3 regions of the Streptomyces sp. NPDC005794 genome follow, and region 3 is predicted to be linked to each of the others. Evidence: predicted binding sites of a transcription regulator. Region 3 holds the regulator's gene; each other region holds the start of a gene.
The links. The regulator HrcA, encoded in region 3, represses chaperone genes, less so after heat shock. The targets are predictions, from matches to a motif close to TTNGCACTCNGNNNNNCNGAGTGCNAA.
Positions count from the first base shown of each region.

Region 1: groL (chaperonin GroEL) is a predicted target of HrcA. The motif match lies at 1,368-1,394, and genes of this name have one in related genera.
Region 2: groES (co-chaperone GroES) is a predicted target of HrcA. The motif match lies at 1,391-1,417, and genes of this name have one in related genera.

Region 1 is NZ_JBIAIN010000010.1:85,826-88,092, reverse strand. It holds gene groL (chaperonin GroEL) at 1-1,166, opposite strand, end outside; gene ACFYQ5_RS17915 (cold-shock protein) at 1,595-1,801, opposite strand; gene ACFYQ5_RS17910 (MoaD/ThiS family protein) at 2,234-2,267, opposite strand, start outside.
Region 2 is NZ_JBIAIN010000031.1:28,426-30,692, reverse strand. It holds gene groL (chaperonin GroEL) at 1-828, opposite strand, end outside; gene groES (co-chaperone GroES) at 927-1,235, opposite strand; gene ACFYQ5_RS34085 (polysaccharide deacetylase family protein) at 1,526-2,267, opposite strand, start outside.
Region 3 is NZ_JBIAIN010000004.1:96,155-98,421, forward strand. It holds gene dnaJ (molecular chaperone DnaJ) at 1-889, opposite strand, end outside; gene hrcA (heat-inducible transcriptional repressor HrcA) at 890-1,906, opposite strand; gene ACFYQ5_RS07580 (MBL fold metallo-hydrolase) at 2,072-2,267, shown strand, end outside.

The DNA.
Region 1 (2,267 bases), on a different contig from region 3:
TCCTTGAGCTCCACCTCGGTGGCGGCGCCGGCCTTGATGACGGCCACGCCGCCGGCCAGCTTCGCGAGGCGCTCCTGGAGCTTCTCGCGGTCGTAGTCCGAGTCGGAGTTCTCGATCTCGGCACGGATCTGCTTGACGCGACCCTGGACCTGGTCGCTGTCGCCGCCACCGTCGACGATGGTCGTCTCGTCCTTGGTGATGACGACCTTGCGAGCGGTGCCGAGCAGGTCGACGCCGGCGTTCTCCAGCTTGAGACCGACCTCCTCGGAGATGACGGTGCCACCGGTGAGGATGGCGATGTCGCCGAGCATGGCCTTGCGGCGGTCACCGAAGCCCGGAGCCTTGACGGCGACGGACTTGAAGGTGCCACGGATCTTGTTGACGACCAGCGTCGACAGAGCCTCGCCCTCGACGTCCTCCGCGATGATCAGCAGGGGCTTGCCCGACTGCATGACCTTCTCGAGCAGCGGAAGGAGGTCCTTCACGTTGCTGATCTTGGAGTTGACGATCAGGATGTACGGGTCGTCGAACGACGTCTCCATACGCTCCATGTCGGTGGCGAAGTACGCCGAGATGTAGCCCTTGTCGAAGCGCATACCCTCGGTGAGCTCGAGCTCCAGACCGAAGGTCTGGGACTCCTCGACGGTGATGACGCCTTCCTTGCCGACCTTGTCCATAGCCTCGGCGATCTTGGCGCCGATCTCGGTGTCAGCAGCGGAGATGGAGGCCGTCGAAGCGATCTGCTCCTTGGTCTCCACGTCCTTCGCCTGCTCCAGCAGAGCGGCGGAGACGGCCTCGACGGCCTTCTCGATGCCACGCTTCAGAGCCATCGGGTTGGCACCCGCGGCGACGTTGCGCAGGCCCTCGCGGACGAGAGCCTGAGCGAGAACGGTGGCGGTGGTCGTACCGTCGCCGGCGACGTCGTCCGTCTTCTTGGCGACCTCCTTGACCAGCTCCGCACCGATCTTCTCGTACGGGTCCTCGAGCTCGATCTCCTTGGCGATGGAAACACCATCGTTGGTGATCGTGGGCGCGCCCCACTTCTTCTCGAGGACGACGTTACGGCCCTTGGGGCCGAGGGTGACCTTGACGGCGTCGGCGAGCTGGTTCATCCCGCGCTCGAGACCGCGCCGTGCCTCCTCGTCGAACGCGATGATCTTGGCCATGTGAAGTGGTCCTCCCGGACTAATGGGGTCTCCCCTGCTCGAACGCAGTTGAGAGCTTGGGGAAGGATTTCTCCGGACCGAGTGGCGCCCGCGACGGACGGCCAGCGTGCTCAGTGGTTCCTTGCCCCACTGGGCCTGCGGGCCTCACCGGCCCGGTCCAAGTTTCTGTCACTCTCACCTGGAGAGTGCTAACGCCAATGATTAGCACTCGACCCCTGAGAGTGCAAGCGCCTTCGGGGACGGCTCGCTGAGGGGATGGGACCTCCCCCGGCCGAACGAAGCCGAGAGCCCGGGGAGGGCGGGCGCGAGCGCCCTCTTCGGGACACGGGCAGCCGAGAGGGGCGCACGGACGCACGTGAGGCCCGTACCCCGGTGGGAGGTACGGGCCCCGCGTGTGTGAGTGGTGTCGTTGGCCGACCGCGCCGAGCTCAGCCGACGGCGAGCTTGACCATGTCTGCCTGCGGCCCCTTCTGGCCCTGCGAGATCTCGAATTCAACTCGCTGACCCTCTTCGAGGGTGCGGTACCCGTCCATCTGGATCGCGCTGTAGTGGACGAAAACATCCGCACCACCGTCGACCGCGATGAAGCCGTACCCCTTCTCCGCGTTGAACCACTTGACGGTGCCCTGAGCCATGCCTAACTCCCCTATTACTGGCCCTTGCACGAGCCCGCACTTCGCGGGCCCGGGTCAGAACTCACCCTCCGACAGGAGAGGGTGGCGTGCGCCGGAACGCGTCGACCGCGGCCGAATGTATCTGCCCAACTGCCCTCTGCAACAGGTCAATCGGACGAGAATTCCGGGCACACATGGCCGCACGCATGAGGGGAATTCATAAGATTCCCGGGCAAGTCGGGCCCGACAAAGGCCACTTATGCCACAAGGAGTACACGTACTTTGGCTGCTTCTTGTCGCGGCCGGGCGCATTCTCATATGCGGGTGGCCGGGGCAGCTGCGGGGACTTCCCCAACTCTACCGTGCTCAACCATACAGAATGGCCCCCTCCGCTTCTCTTGCGGAGGGGGCCATTCTGCTTACTCCGTGCGCTCGGGCAGCCCGAGCGGCCCGTCAGCCTCCGGCGACGGCCGGGATGATCGAGACG
Region 2 (2,267 bases), on a different contig from region 3:
CACAGCGACGGCGTTGAAGGTGCCACGGATCTTGTTGACGACGAGGGTGGAGAGCGCCTCGCCCTCGACGTCCTCGGCGATGATCAGGAGCGGCTTGGACGCACCGGCCTGGATGACCTTCTCCAGCAGCGGGAGCAGCTCCTGGATGGAGCCGATCTTGCCCTGGTGGATCAGGATGTACGGGTCGTCGAGGACGGCCTCCATACGCTCCTGGTCGGTCACCATGTACGGGGACAGGTAACCCTTGTCGAAGGCCATGCCCTCGGTGAACTCGAGGTCCAGACCGAAGGTGTTGGACTCCTCGACGGTGATGACACCGTCCTTGCCGACCTTGTCCATCGCGTCCGCGATGAGCTCGCCGACCTGCGGGTCCTGCGCGGAGAGCGCGGCCACGGCGGCGATGTCGGCCTTGTCGTCGATCGGGCGGGCGGTCGCGAGGAGCTCCTCGGACACGGCCTTCACGGCGGCGTCGATGCCCTTCTTCAGGGCGGCCGGGGACGCGCCCGCGGCTACGTTGCGCAGACCTTCGCGGACGAGGGCCTGGGCGAGCACGGTGGCGGTGGTGGTGCCGTCACCCGCTACGTCGTTGGTCTTGGTCGCCACCTCCTTCACCAGCTGGGCACCGAGGTTCTCGTACGGGTCGTCGAGCTCGACCTCGCGCGCGATGGTGACACCGTCGTTGGTGATGGTGGGAGCACCGAACTTCTTGTCGATGACGACGTTGCGGCCCTTCGGACCGATCGTCACCTTCACCGTGTCGGCAAGCTTGTTGACGCCGCGCTCAAGGGCGCGACGGGCGTCCTCGTCGAACTTCAGGATCTTCGCCATGGGCTGAGCTGTCCTCTCAAACGAACTGCGCCCCTCGCCACCCGGCTAGTCATTTCGCAGGGGGCCAGGGGCGCAGAACAGAAGCAAACGTGGGTGAATTACTTCTCGACGATCGCGAGAACGTCGCGCGCCGAGAGGACGAGGTACTCCTCGCCGTTGTACTTCACCTCGGTGCCGCCGTACTTGCTGTACAGAACGACGTCGCCGGTCTTGACGTCGAGCGGAAGGCGCTCGCCGTTCTCGAAGCGGCCCGGGCCCACGGCCAGGACGACGCCCTCCTGGGGCTTCTCCTTGGCGGTGTCCGGAATGACCAGGCCGGAAGCCGTGGTCTGCTCGGCGTCGAGCGGCTGGACCACAATGCGGTCCTCGAGCGGCTTGATCGCAACCTTGGAGCTGGTGGTCGACACGATCCGGTCTCCCCCTTCGGAGATCTCACGGGGTTTAACAGTCTGTGGGATGGCGATCGGACCGATCCGTCGTCGCGGGTGCCGGACCTGCCCTGTCGCGCAGTTGTGCTGGCACTCTCCCTGGGGGAGTGCCAGCACTGACACTATGACTGCGATTAGCACTCGGTCAAGCGGAGTGCCAATTCACCACCCTCGCGTGGCGCCGCGGGACCGGCGCACGACCGGACAACGCGGGAGACCGCCCCGGTGTTCCGGCGCCCCTGGATCAGGCGCGCACCGGCCGCATCCGCTCAGACGTAGTCCTCCAGCCGGGCCACGGCGTACCCCTTGTCCGTGACCGTCTTCATGACGCGGCGGACCATGTCGGCCATGGATCCCCCCCAGTCCTCGCGCCCCCGGAAGTGGGTGAGGATGATGTCGCCGGGGTGCAGGTCCTGGTCCCACTCGCGCCACTCCATGTGGTCGGGGAACGCCTCGGCGGCCCACAGGGGCACCGCCTTGATGCCGCAGGACTTGGCGACGCGCAGGGTGTCGCCGTTGTAGTTGCCGTACGGCGGTCTGAAGAGGGTGGGCCGCTTCCCGAAGTACTTCTCGATCTTGTCCTGCTCGCCGCAGATCTCCCGCCGCTGCTCGGCCGCCGAAAGCCCCGGGAGATAGCGGTGGTTGAGCGTGTGGTTGCTGAGGGTGACGCCGCGGGCCTGCATGTCCTTGAAGTAGCCGTAGTCGTCACTCACCACGTAGTCACTGAGGAAGGCGCTGTACGGGATCTTCAGCTCCGCCATCATCCGCAGCAGTTCGGGGTCCTTCTCCGCCCCGTCGTCCATCGTCAGGAAGACGACGCGCTCCTCGGTGGGGACAGTGGTGAAGACCGGCGGCAGCGACTCACCGCCCGCCACCTCGAACCCCTCACGGGTGGCGATGCGGGGCCTCACGGCGGGCGGCGCGGGGGCGGGGAGCGGGACCTTCGCCAGACCCCACTTCTTCGCGGCGGCGACCCGGGCCGCCTGCTCCCGCTCCAGCCGTTCGGCCTTG
Region 3 (2,267 bases):
TGTCGATCTCCTCCAGACCGTCGAGCGTCTCGAGCGGCACCTGGGTACCGAGCGCCGCGGCCGTCATCGGGATGGTGACCGTGCAGTGCAGATCGTCACCGCGCCGCTGGAACACGGCGTGGGAGAGCTCGTGGATCTCGACGTACAGGTCGCCGGCGGGGCCGCCGCCGGGGCCGACCTCGCCCTCGCCCGCGAGCTGGATCCGGGTGCCGTTGTCGACACCGGCGGGAATCTTCACGGTGAGGGTGCGCCGCGAGCGGATGCGGCCGTCGCCGGCGCACTCGGGGCACGGCGTCGGGACGACCGTGCCGAAGCCCTGGCACTGCGGGCAGGGCCGTGAGGTCATGACCTGGCCGAGGAAGGACCTGGTGACCTGGGAGACCTCGCCACGGCCGCGGCACATGTCACAGGTCTGCGCGGAGGTGCCGGGTGCGGCGCCCTCGCCACTGCAGGTCGTACAGACGACCGCCGTGTCGACCTGGATGTCCTTGGTCGTGCCGAAGGCCGCCTCGTTGAGGTCGATCTCCAGCCGGATCATCGCGTCCTGGCCGCGCCGGGTCCGCGAACGGGGCCCGCGCTGCGCGGCGTTACCGAAGAACGCGTCCATGATGTCGCTGAAGTTGCCGAAGCCGCCGGCTCCGAACCCTCCCGCACCACCGCCGCCGCCCGAGGCGGACAGCGGGTCACCGCCGAGGTCGTAGACCTGCTTCTTCTGCGGGTCCGACAGCACCTCGTAAGCGGCGTTGATCTCCTTGAACCGCTCCTGGGTCTTCGGATCCGGGTTGACATCCGGGTGCAGCTCGCGGGCGAGCCGACGGAATGCCTTCTTGATCTCGTCCTGAGATGCGTCGCGGCGCACGCCGAGTACGGCGTAGTAGTCCGTGGCCACTTACGACTCCGCCAGGATCTGTCCGACGTAACGTGCCACTGCGCGTACCGCTCCCATCGTTCCGGGGTAGTCCATGCGGGTCGGTCCGACCACGCCGAGTTTGGCGACTGCCTCGTCGCCCGAACCGTAGCCGACCGCGACGACGGACGTGGAGTTGAGGCCCTCGTGGGCGTTCTCGTGCCCGATCCGTACGGTCATGCCTGAATCCGTTGCCTCACCGAGCAGCTTCAGCAGCACGACCTGCTCCTCCAATGCCTCCAGCACCGGCCGGATCATCACAGGGAAATCGTGCCCGAAGCGGGTGAGATTGGAGGTGCCGCCGATGATCAGCCGCTCCTCCGTCTCTTCGACCAGTGTCTCGAGAAGAACGGAGAGCACCGTCGAGACGGTTCCCCGGTCATCGCTCTCGAAGGACTCCGGCAGGTCCTGCACCAGCCGGGGGACGTCCGCGAAGCGTCGTCCGACGACCCGGCTGTTGAGCCGGGCCCGCAGATCGGCCAGTGACGTGTCACCGAACGGTGCAGGGCAGTCGATCATACGCTGTTCGACCCGGCCCGTGTCCGTGATCAGTACGAGCATCAACCGGGCCGGAGCCAGCGACAGCAGCTCCACGTGGCGGACCGTCGACCGGGTCAGCGAGGGGTACTGCACGACGGCGACCTGCCTGGTCAGCTGCGCGAGCAGCCGTACCGTGCGGCCCACGACGTCGTCGAGGTCGACCGCGCCGTCGAGGAAATTCTGAATGGCCCGGCGCTCCGGCGACGACAAGGGTTTCACGCCCGCGAGCTTGTCGACGAAGAGACGGTAGCCCTTGTCCGTCGGAATGCGACCCGCACTCGTGTGCGGCTGGGCGATGAAGCCCTCGTCCTCCAGCACCGCCATGTCGTTGCGGACAGTCGCCGGGGAGACCCCGAGGCTGTGCCGCTCCGTGAGCGCCTTGGAGCCGACGGGCTCCTCGGTGCCGACGTAGTCCTGGACGATGGCGCGCAGCACTTCGAGTCTGCGTTCACTGAGCACCGCGCACACCTCCAGCTGTGGTTCTCCGGTGTCTGCCTGGCACTCTGTGCGTTCGAGTGCCAGCAATCCCCCCGGTCAGTGTACGGGGGCGGGGTGGGCCCGGGGCAAGGGCGACCGGCCACGCCTTCGCGGGACTGCGCAGGTCGTTGCCGATAGCGTCGCCGTATGGACGTCTCTTGGGAAGAGTTCGGCTGGGAGCGGTTGAGCAACGGTTCGGGACGGCGGCGCCTTCCCGTCTGGGACGCGACCGCCGCACTGGTGGCCGGGACGGACGGCGTGCTGCTCTACGACACCGGTTCGACGCTCCGGGAAGGCGCCGAGCTGCGGACCCAGGCGGAGGGAATGCTGGGCCGGAGGGTGA